Regions from separate parts of the Streptomyces sp. NPDC005435 genome, predicted to be linked through region 4. Evidence: riboswitches for the same ligand, from Rfam matches in the RefSeq annotation. Region 4 holds a riboswitch; each other region holds the start of a gene.

Region 1 (2,193 bases), on a different contig from region 4:
TCTGGAAGCATCCGTCACTCTGCCGAGCGAGCCCGCCTCGGTCGCCACGGCCCGCACCTATGTCCTCGGCGTGCTGGCGGGATGGGGGCTGCCGTCGGACACCGAGGCGGCCGACACCGTACGGCTCATCGTCTCCGAGCTGGCCACCAACGCCGTGCAGCACACCTTCGGGCAGTCGCCCACCTTCACCGTGGACCTCGTCCTGGTGCGGGACGAGTGGCTGCGCATCGGGGTGACGGACAGCCACCCGCGCTTCCCCAGACGGCTGCCGGCGGCCGTGCAGCAGGACAACGGGCGCGGGATGGTCATCATCCGGTGCCTGACCGCCGAGTGCGGCGGCAGGCTCCGGGTGCGCTCCACCCGCGAGGGCGGCAAGACGGTCGCCGTCGAGCTGCCCTGGACGGCACCGGCCGGGCCCCTGACGGCGGCGGCGCGTCAGGAGCCGTAGCCGCGGCCCCGCTCCGGGGACCGCGGCGGCGCTCACACCGGGTCAGTTCACCCGGCCGTACCAGACGCTCTTGGTCCAGATCTTCTGCAGGCGCACCACGTCCCCGGTCTTCGGGGCGTGCCAGATCTTGCCCTTCCCGGCGTAGATCCCGACGTGGTAGACGCTGGACCCCGAGTGGAAGAACACCAGGTCGCCCGCCTTGCGGTGGCCGGCCGAGATGTGGTGCGTCTTGTTGTACTGCTGGGCGGCGGTGCGGGGCAGCTTCTTGCCCGCCTTCTTGAACGAGTAGAGCGTGAGCCCCGAGCAGTCGAACCGGCGCGGTCCGGTGGCCCCGTAGCTGTACGGCGATCCCTTCTTGGACGCCGCGACCTGGAGCGCCTTCGTCGCGGTGGTCGCGGCGGAGGCCTCGGTGGCCAGCCCCGGTACCGCGATCGAGCCGCCCACGGCGGCCAGGGTGAGGGCCGAGGCGGTTCCGGCCCGGGCCATCAGCGACGGGACACGATTGAGCGCAGTCATGCGCAACCCTTCGTCAGCCGCCTGTGAAGGATGACCTGTCGGATTCGGGCTGGCGAAGTTGCCCGGCCGTGTCGCCACGGCTTCACCCCAAGGGCCACTCGGTACGGCCGCCCGCTGTGCGCGAACGTCCGTGCCGGCGACCCGTCTTGCTCGGGTCCTCCACTCCTGCCGATGCACTCCTGTCGACCGGTCATCCGGGCGGCGGCAGGACTCGGCGTCCGCCCGGACCGCCCCGCCGCTGTGGCGGGGGCTTGTCGTCAGACAGGGATCTTCACGTACTACTGACGGAAAATCCCAATGGAATCGGCGGTTTGTGGTGTTACTCACCACTCACCCGTTCGGGTGGACAGTCCCGTTCTCGAACTTCCGTCAGTCCCCGGGCGTAGCCCCGGACCTGGGACGCGAGGTCTTTCGCGCCCCCGTGAACCGTACGCTGCGCAAGTCGGAGGCCGCGGAAACGTGCCCGGAGATACCACGGTCGGCGGTACCACGTTCGGCCCGTTTCGGCTCCCCGAGTGGAGGAGTGCTCGACACGCGGGGGCCGGCGGGGGTGCCGGGTGTCCGGGCCGGGTGCCGTGGTCGGGCGGGAGCGTGGCGGGGGTGGGGCCGGGGGGTGTGCCGGCCCGATGGAAGGGCGGGGGTATTCCGGCGCGTCGGGTCACTTCCCGTCGTCCGGGGGGAGCACGACCCGCGCGGTACGGCGTTCGCCGTCCAGCACCCGGAGCGCGCGTGCCAGCGTGCTCCCGTGCAGCTCCGTCTCGCCCCGCTGGTGCATCAGCGTGAGCGCGTCCCGCAGCTCTGTCGCCTTGCGCACGAGGGCCTGGGCGGCCCGCAGACCGCGGTACGTGTCCTCCTGGCGGGCGGGGTTGATCCGCCCCAGCAGCTCGGCGACCTCCAGATAACGGTCGATCAGGTCGCCCTCGGCGCGGGTCAGGGCGGGCAGCGGCGGAAGCTCCGGCAGCACGGCGCGCTCACCGGGTGCCGGGGGCGCGGCGCTGGACGACCTCGTCGGCGAGCCCGTACGCGACGGCGTCCCGCGCGTCCAGCACCAGCTCCCGCTCCAGATCGGCGTGCACGCGCCCGGCGTCCCGCCCGGTGTGCCGGACGAGCATCTCCTCCATCAGCGCCCGCGTCCGCGCCAGCTCTCCGGCCTGGATGAGCAGATCGCTCGGCTGCCCGTGCACGGGTTCGCCCAGCGTGGGCTGCTCCAGCACGACCCGCGCCCCGGG
Region 2 (2,193 bases), on a different contig from region 4:
CGGCACCGTGGAGCTCCAGCCGTGCGGCATCACCAAGGCCACCGGACTCGCCCTGGCCGCCGAGCACCTGGGCCTCGGCCGCGCGGACACGATCGCCTTCGGCGACATGCCGAACGACATCCCCATGTTCCAGTGGGCCGCCCACGGCGTCGCCATGGCCAACGCCCACCGCGAACTGCGCGCGGTCGCGGACGAGATCACCCTCTCCAACGAGGACGACGGCGTCGCGGTCGTGCTGGAGAGGGTGTACGGCGTCCGGCAGGACGACGGGCGGGGCGCCCGTAGGTGAATCCCCTACGGGCGCCCCGCCCCGGAAACGTTCCCCTACGGCCTAGTACGGGCCGTTGACGTTGTCGATCGAGCCGTAGCGGTGCCAGGCGTAGTTGCAGGCCGCCGTGATGTTCGCGACCGGGTCGTACGGGTCGAGGGAGGTGCCCGCCACGTGGTACGCCGTGAAGGTCGGGTCGATGACCTGGAGCAGACCCTTGGACGGCGTGCCGTTGACGGCGTTGATGTCCCAGTTGTTGATGGCGCGCGGGTTGCCGGAGGACTCCCGCATCACGTTGCGGTAGATGCCGTTGTAGGTACCCGGGATGCCCTTCTGGCCCATGATCGCGAGGGACTCGCGGATCCAGCCGTCGAGGTTGTTCGCGTACCCGGCCGGCGTGGTCACGGCCGCCGGAGCGGCGGCGGGCGCGACGGCGGGGGCGGCGGAGGCGCTGGTGGCGCCGATGAACGGGATCGCGAGCACGGCGGCACCGGTACCGGTGACGGCGAGCGTACGGAAGACGCGCTGGGCGCGGGCACGGCGCGGCTGAGCGGCAGCAGACATGACACGTTCCTCTCCGGCGCCTGCGAGGTGAGCTGTCGGGTTCGGGCGGGGAGGTGCCCGGCCGCTCACATCCGTGTCCGTGGGACACGAACGCTCCGTGCCCGATGGACACGAAGTCGCGGCTTCACCCCGAGCCGTTGCCGGGTCGACGCGCGTCAGTCAACGCGCGTCGACCCGTCCCGGCGGCCTACCTGGTTCCCCCGCTCCTGCCGTGCGAAATGAGTTCGTCGAGTGGGTGTGTCGGGCCCGGCAGGATTCGGCGTCGCCCGACGGGCCGGAACGTATGCGAGAGCACATGTCGGGAACAAGTGCCGGATTCACACAAAGCAATGGTTGATCTTGACTTGTCCCGATTGGGATACTTGATCCTTTGCGTCCGCCCGCGCTCAACTGGCCCATGGAGCAAGGTGAACGGGGTACTTGGGACCTGTCGGCCGCCCCGGGGTGTCTGGTGACCCAACTCACGAAACCGCAAAATACGCAAAGTCAGACATGAGCGATTAGGTGGATTTGATCCGTCTGTGGGTATTAGGGAGTGTCGGTCCGGTCGGATGCGGAACCTCTGGGGTGGTCCCGTTCGTTGGAGAGACGACCCCCTCCGCATGGGGGCCGGACGGACGTCCGCCCGGCGCGCCGAGCTCCGGCAGCAGGCACATCGTCCTGTTAAGTCGATGAATGTCCGTCCATGTACGCCAAAGAAGAAGACGACCGCTGTGACCCGATACCTCCCGTGCTGGGCGGTGGGTGATGGCGGTGATGGAAACGCGACCGGATACGCTGATCCGAGTGATGGCAGCGACCTATCGACAAACCGTGTAGTCGCCAGCAGACACCAGCAGACAGGAGACCCCTCGTGACCGTCGGCGAGCCGTTCGGGCTGAGCGTGCGGGACCAGGCACTGGAAGCCGATGTCCAGGCCGGATTGACGGCTGTCGAGGAGGGCCTGCTAGAGGCCACCAAGAGCGAGGTCCCCTTCATCACCGGCGCCGCGCAGCACCTCGTGCGGGCCGGCGGCAAGCGGTTCCGTCCCCTGCTCGTGCTCCTCGCCGCCCAGTTCGGCGACAAGTACGCGCCGGGCATCGTCCCCTCCGCCGTCGTCGTGGAGCTGACCCACCTCGCGACGCTCTACCACGACGACGTGATGGACGAGGCCGCCGTGCGCCGGGGCGTGGACAGCGCCAACACCCGCTGGGGCAACTCGGTCGCGGTCCTCACCGGAGACTTCCTCTTCGCCCGCGCGACGCAGATACTGGCCGACCTCGGCCCGGAGGCCGTCCGCGTCCAGGCCCTCGCCTTCGAGCGGCTGGTCACGGGCCAGATAATGGAGACCGCGGGTCCCATGGACGGCCGCGACCCGGTCG
Region 3 (2,193 bases), on a different contig from region 4:
CCGGCCGCGTGGTCATCGTGGACCGGCCCGGCGCCGTCCAGACCCAGCTGCTCATCGGCCGTACCGGCTCCGACCGGCACGACCGGGTGTGGCCCGCGCAGGTGCTCGGCACCTACTGCCTCGGCGGCACCCTCACCTCCCGCCTGGACCGCGTCCTGCGCGAGGAGAAGGGCTACACCTACGGGGTGCGCGCCTTCGGCCAGGTGCTGCGCTCCTCCGCCGACGGCACGGGCGCCTCCATGCTCGCCATCAGCGGCTCGGTGGACACGCCGAACACCGGTCCGGCGCTCGCGGACCTGTGGACCGTGCTGAACACCCTCGCGGCGGAGGGCCTGACCGACGCCGAGCGGGACGTGGCCGTGCAGAACCTGGTGGGCGTGGCCCCGCTGAAGTACGAGACGGCCGCCGCCGTCGCCGGGACGCTGGCCGACCAGGTCGAGCAGCACCTGCCCGACGACTACCAGGCCGAGCTGTACCGCCGGCTGGCCGCGACCGGCACCGTGGAGGCCACCGCCGCCGTCGTGAACGCCTTCCCGGCGGACCGGCTGGTGACCGTCCTCGTCGGTGACGCCGCTCAGATCAAGGAGCCGGTGGAGGCCCTCGGCATCGGTCCGGTCACCGTGGTGCCGGCCGAGTAGCGACGAGCAGCGAGGGGCGGAGACGCCCGTACGCGCGCAGGGGCCCTGACGGCAGACGATCCGTCAGGGCCCCTTTGTGTTCGCCCCGGTCGGCAAATGTCCGGATTGATGCGGAGGTTGCCCGTCTGCCCTGTGTCGTGCGCTACAAATGCCCGGAGTCGTTTGAGTATCGGCCGCCGTCCCCATTAGCTTCGTCCGGGCTGTCCGTCAGGCAGTGCGCCGCGCCCGCGGCACCGGACAGCCGACGCCGAGTCCCCGCATGGCGCGAGCCTGGGGAGCCGGGGAACCATGTTCCCGAGGTGAATCGGGCGCCCACGCGCGAGCGGGGGAGTCCGTAGGAGACCTTCCTCTCCGAACCTGTCAGCTAACCCGGTAGGCGTGAGGGAAGGAAAGGACCAGCCACCACATGGCGTTCATGTGCGCCACCGGGAAGCACCGCAGGCCCGGACGTGTCACGCGTACCACCGCTCGGGCGGCCGGAGTCGCGGCCCTCACCACCACCGGTGTCGTCGGCACCCTGACGGCCTCCCCGGCCCTCGCCGCCGACCACTCCGCCGAGCAGACCGGTCTCACCCCGGTCATCAGCGTCAACGACGACCTCGCCGCCGAGATCGACGCCCAGGCGGCCGCCCAGCGGGCCGCCGCCGAGCGCAAGGCCGCCCAGGAGGCCGCCGCCGCGCGCGTGAAGGAGGCGCGCGCCGCCGAGGTCCGCGCGGCCCGTGCCGCCGAGCGCGAGCGGCTCAACGCCTTCGTCGCGCCGATCGCCCACTCCTACGTCTCCACCGGCTACAAGACCGGCGGCTCCCTGTGGTCCTCCGGCAGCCACACCGGCATCGACTTCCACGCCGCGAGCGGGACCCCGGTCCACGCGGTCGGCGCGGGCACCGTCGTCTCCGCCGGCTGGGGCGGGGCGTACGGCAACGAGGTGGTGATCCGGATGGCCGACGGGATGTACACCCAGTACGGCCATCTGTCGTCCCTCGGCGTCACGGTGGGCCAGAAGGTCACGCCGGGTCAGCAGATCGGCCTGTCCGGCGCGACCGGCAACGCGACCGGACCGCATCTGCACTTCGAGGCCCGTACGGGCCCCGAGTACGGCTCGGACGTCGACCCGGTCGGCTACCTCCGCAAGCACGGCCTGGACGTCTGAGGCCGGCCCGCGTTTCGCGCCGTACCCCAGGGAGCCCCGGTCCGCACCGCCGCCGGGGCTCCCGCCCTTTCCGTACCGTTTCCGGCGCGTCGGCCGTCCGGCGGCCTGCCCCGCTGTCCAAAAAAGAACCATGAATTCCGGTCCGCCGTCGGAAATTCCCGCGCATTGCAATAGAGTCACGGAACGGGCGTCCATCGTCGACGTTTCACGGGGATTAAGGCGGAGGTGGCTCATGCGTATTCCGGCGCATTCGGTGTGCACGGCGATCCGGGACGACATCGTCGCCGGGGTCCACGAGCGCGGCAGCCGCCTCACCGAGGAGGTCCTCGCCCGCCGCTACGGCGTCTCGCGCGTCCCCGTCCGCGAGGCGCTGCGCACGCTGGAGGCGGAGGGGTTCGTGGTGAC
Region 4 (2,193 bases):
GAAGCCCCGCTCCGGCGCGTACGGGGGAACACGCGCCGGTGCGGGGCCCGGTGGGGGGAAGGGGGCTCACCGCGGCGCCGTATGCGCGTGGGGGGGCGGTGCGGTGAGCGGGTGCGGGGGCGCCCGGCGAGCGGGCGCGGGGCCGCTACTTCAGGTGCAGCATCTGGCCGGGGTAGATGAGGTCGGCCTTCTGGACGATGTCCTTGTTGAGGTCGAACAGCTTCTTCCAGCCGCCCTTGACGTGGTGCTTCGTGGCGATGGTGCTGAGCGTGTCGCCCTTGACGACCTTGTACTCGCCGTCGCCCTTCTTGACCTTCTGGCCGGTCGGGGTGGTGACGGTCTGGGGCGCGGTACGGCTCGCGGAGCGCGAGGCCGTCTCCGGGGCGGTGGTGCGCGCGGCGGCGTCCGTCGTGGCCTTGGCGGTGCCCGTGGTGGTCGTCGCCGAGGTGGACGGGGTGCTCGCGGCGGCGGAGCTGTACGGCGTGCTGGACAGGCCCGTGCCGCAGACCGGCCAGGCGCCCTTGCCCTGGGCGGCGAGCACCTTCTCGGCGATGGTGATCTGCTGGTCCTTGGTGGCCTTGTCGGCCGTGGCGGAGTACTGCGTGCCGCCGTACGCGGCCCAGGTGGCGGCGGAGAACTGCAGGCCGCCGTAGTAGCCGTTGCCGGTGTTGACGGCCCAGTTGCCGCCGGACTCGCACTGGGCGACGGCGTCCCACTCGGAGGCGGTGGCGGCGGAGGCGCTGCCGGCCGCCATCAGCGGACCGGCGATCGCGGCGCCGGCGACACCGGCGAGCGCGAGGGTGCGGACGGCCTTGGCCGGGCGACGGTGCGTGCCCTTGCTGGAAAACAGCATGGTCGATCCCCTCACCGACGCCTGCGAGGTGAGCTGTCGGGTTCGGGCCGGTTGAGTTGCCCGGCCACCCTCCCCGTCGTGGAGGGGGTGGCTTCACCCCAAGCCCGCTCCGGCGTCAATCACCGGTCCGGGCACTTACCTTGGTTCCCCCGCTCCTGCCGGCGGCGCTTGACGCGTCGACTGTTCCCGGGTGACCGCTGGCAGGATTCGGCGTGCCGGCCATCGGGGCTCGTGGTGACGAGCGGACTGACCGTAGACACGGACACAGGGGAATTTCAAAGACGATCAGGGCCTCTGAGACTCATCCCACACTTTCGCCAAATAGGACATACGGCCAGAAGAGGGACGTCAATCCCGGCCCAAATCGGGCTACTTGCCGTCCGTCCCGCCGGGCACCTTGAGCGTCTGACCAAGGACGAGGTCGTCCGGGTCGCCGCCGATGGCCTTCTTGTTCGCGGAGTAGAGCGCCTGCCAGCCGCCGTCGACACCAAGGGAGTCGGCGATGGACTCCAGCGTGTCGCCCTCGTGGATGGTGTATGTGGCCGGGGAGGGCAGCGCGTGACGCCCGCTGCTGTCCGCCTTCTGATCGCTCGTCACGTTCTCGTCCGCGCTGCCGCCGCGGTGCCGGCCGCCGCCGGAGAGCGCGCCGGTGTCGACGAGGCTCCAGGAGCCGCCGTCCTGCCAGGCGTCCTCCGACTCCTCGGAGGCCGGGGCGGAGTAGCCGCCGGACGCGGCCGGGGCGTCGGCCGAGGCGGAGGCGCCGGACTTGGCGCCCTTGTCCTTGCCCTTGGCGGCGTCCTTGGCGTCGGCGTCCTTGTCCTTGCCCTGCGACGGCTTGGCCGAGGCGTCGGCGGAGGAGTCGGACGAGGGCGACGCGGTGGGCGAGTCCGACGCCTTGTCCGCGTCGGACGAGTCGGACTTACCGGAGGAATCCGACGCGGACGGCGAGGCGCTGTCCTTGCCGTCCGTGGAACCGGCGCTCGGGGAGGCGGTGTCCGCGACCCCCGTGTCCACGTTCACCGAAGCGGAGTCGGAGGTCAGGCCGGCCGTCAGGGCGCAGGTCGCCCAGTGCGTGGTGCCCTGGTCGGCGAGGATCTTCTCGGCGACGGAGATCTGCTGGGACCGGCTGGCCTGGTCGGCGGTGGCCGCGTACTGGTCGCCGCCGTACTTGGCCCAGTCGTCCTGCGAGATCTGGAGACCGCCGAAGTAGCCGTTGCCCGTGCTGGCGCTCCAGGAGCCGCCGCTTTCGCATTCGGCCACCTTGTCCCAGGTGGTGCCGTCGGCCGCGTGGGCGCTCGCCGCGCCGAGGAGCGGGATCGCGATGGCGGAGGTGGTCACAC

The links. Region 4 has a riboswitch for cyclic di-AMP ahead of AB0898_RS31330 (transglycosylase family protein). Riboswitches for the same ligand answer to the same signal wherever they lie in the genome.
Positions count from the first base shown of each region.
Region 1: another riboswitch for cyclic di-AMP. It lies ahead of AB0898_RS13635 (C40 family peptidase); the one in region 4 lies ahead of AB0898_RS31330 (transglycosylase family protein).
Region 2: another riboswitch for cyclic di-AMP. It lies ahead of AB0898_RS23225 (transglycosylase SLT domain-containing protein); the one in region 4 lies ahead of AB0898_RS31330 (transglycosylase family protein).
Region 3: another riboswitch for cyclic di-AMP. It lies ahead of AB0898_RS14750 (M23 family metallopeptidase); the one in region 4 lies ahead of AB0898_RS31330 (transglycosylase family protein).

Region 1 is NZ_JBEXEQ010000009.1:126,014-128,206, forward strand. It holds gene AB0898_RS13630 (ATP-binding protein) at 1-448, shown strand, start outside; gene AB0898_RS13635 (C40 family peptidase) at 491-964, opposite strand; cyclic di-AMP (ydaO/yuaA leader) riboswitch at 968-1,191, opposite strand; gene AB0898_RS13640 (hypothetical protein) at 1,623-1,928, opposite strand; gene AB0898_RS13645 (ATP-dependent Clp protease proteolytic subunit) at 1,936-2,193, opposite strand, start outside.
Region 2 is NZ_JBEXEQ010000018.1:117,980-120,172, forward strand. It holds gene AB0898_RS23220 (HAD family hydrolase) at 1-289, shown strand, start outside; gene AB0898_RS23225 (transglycosylase SLT domain-containing protein) at 332-832, opposite strand; cyclic di-AMP (ydaO/yuaA leader) riboswitch at 835-1,072, opposite strand; gene AB0898_RS23230 (polyprenyl synthetase family protein) at 1,686-2,193, shown strand, end outside.
Region 3 is NZ_JBEXEQ010000010.1:109,609-111,801, forward strand. It holds gene AB0898_RS14745 (pitrilysin family protein) at 1-638, shown strand, start outside; cyclic di-AMP (ydaO/yuaA leader) riboswitch at 874-1,032, shown strand; gene AB0898_RS14750 (M23 family metallopeptidase) at 1,045-1,788, shown strand; gene AB0898_RS14755 (GntR family transcriptional regulator) at 2,021-2,193, shown strand, end outside.
Region 4 is NZ_JBEXEQ010000039.1:13,123-15,315, reverse strand. It holds gene AB0898_RS31330 (transglycosylase family protein) at 146-853, opposite strand; cyclic di-AMP (ydaO/yuaA leader) riboswitch at 857-1,030, opposite strand; gene AB0898_RS31325 (transglycosylase family protein) at 1,223-2,193, opposite strand, start outside.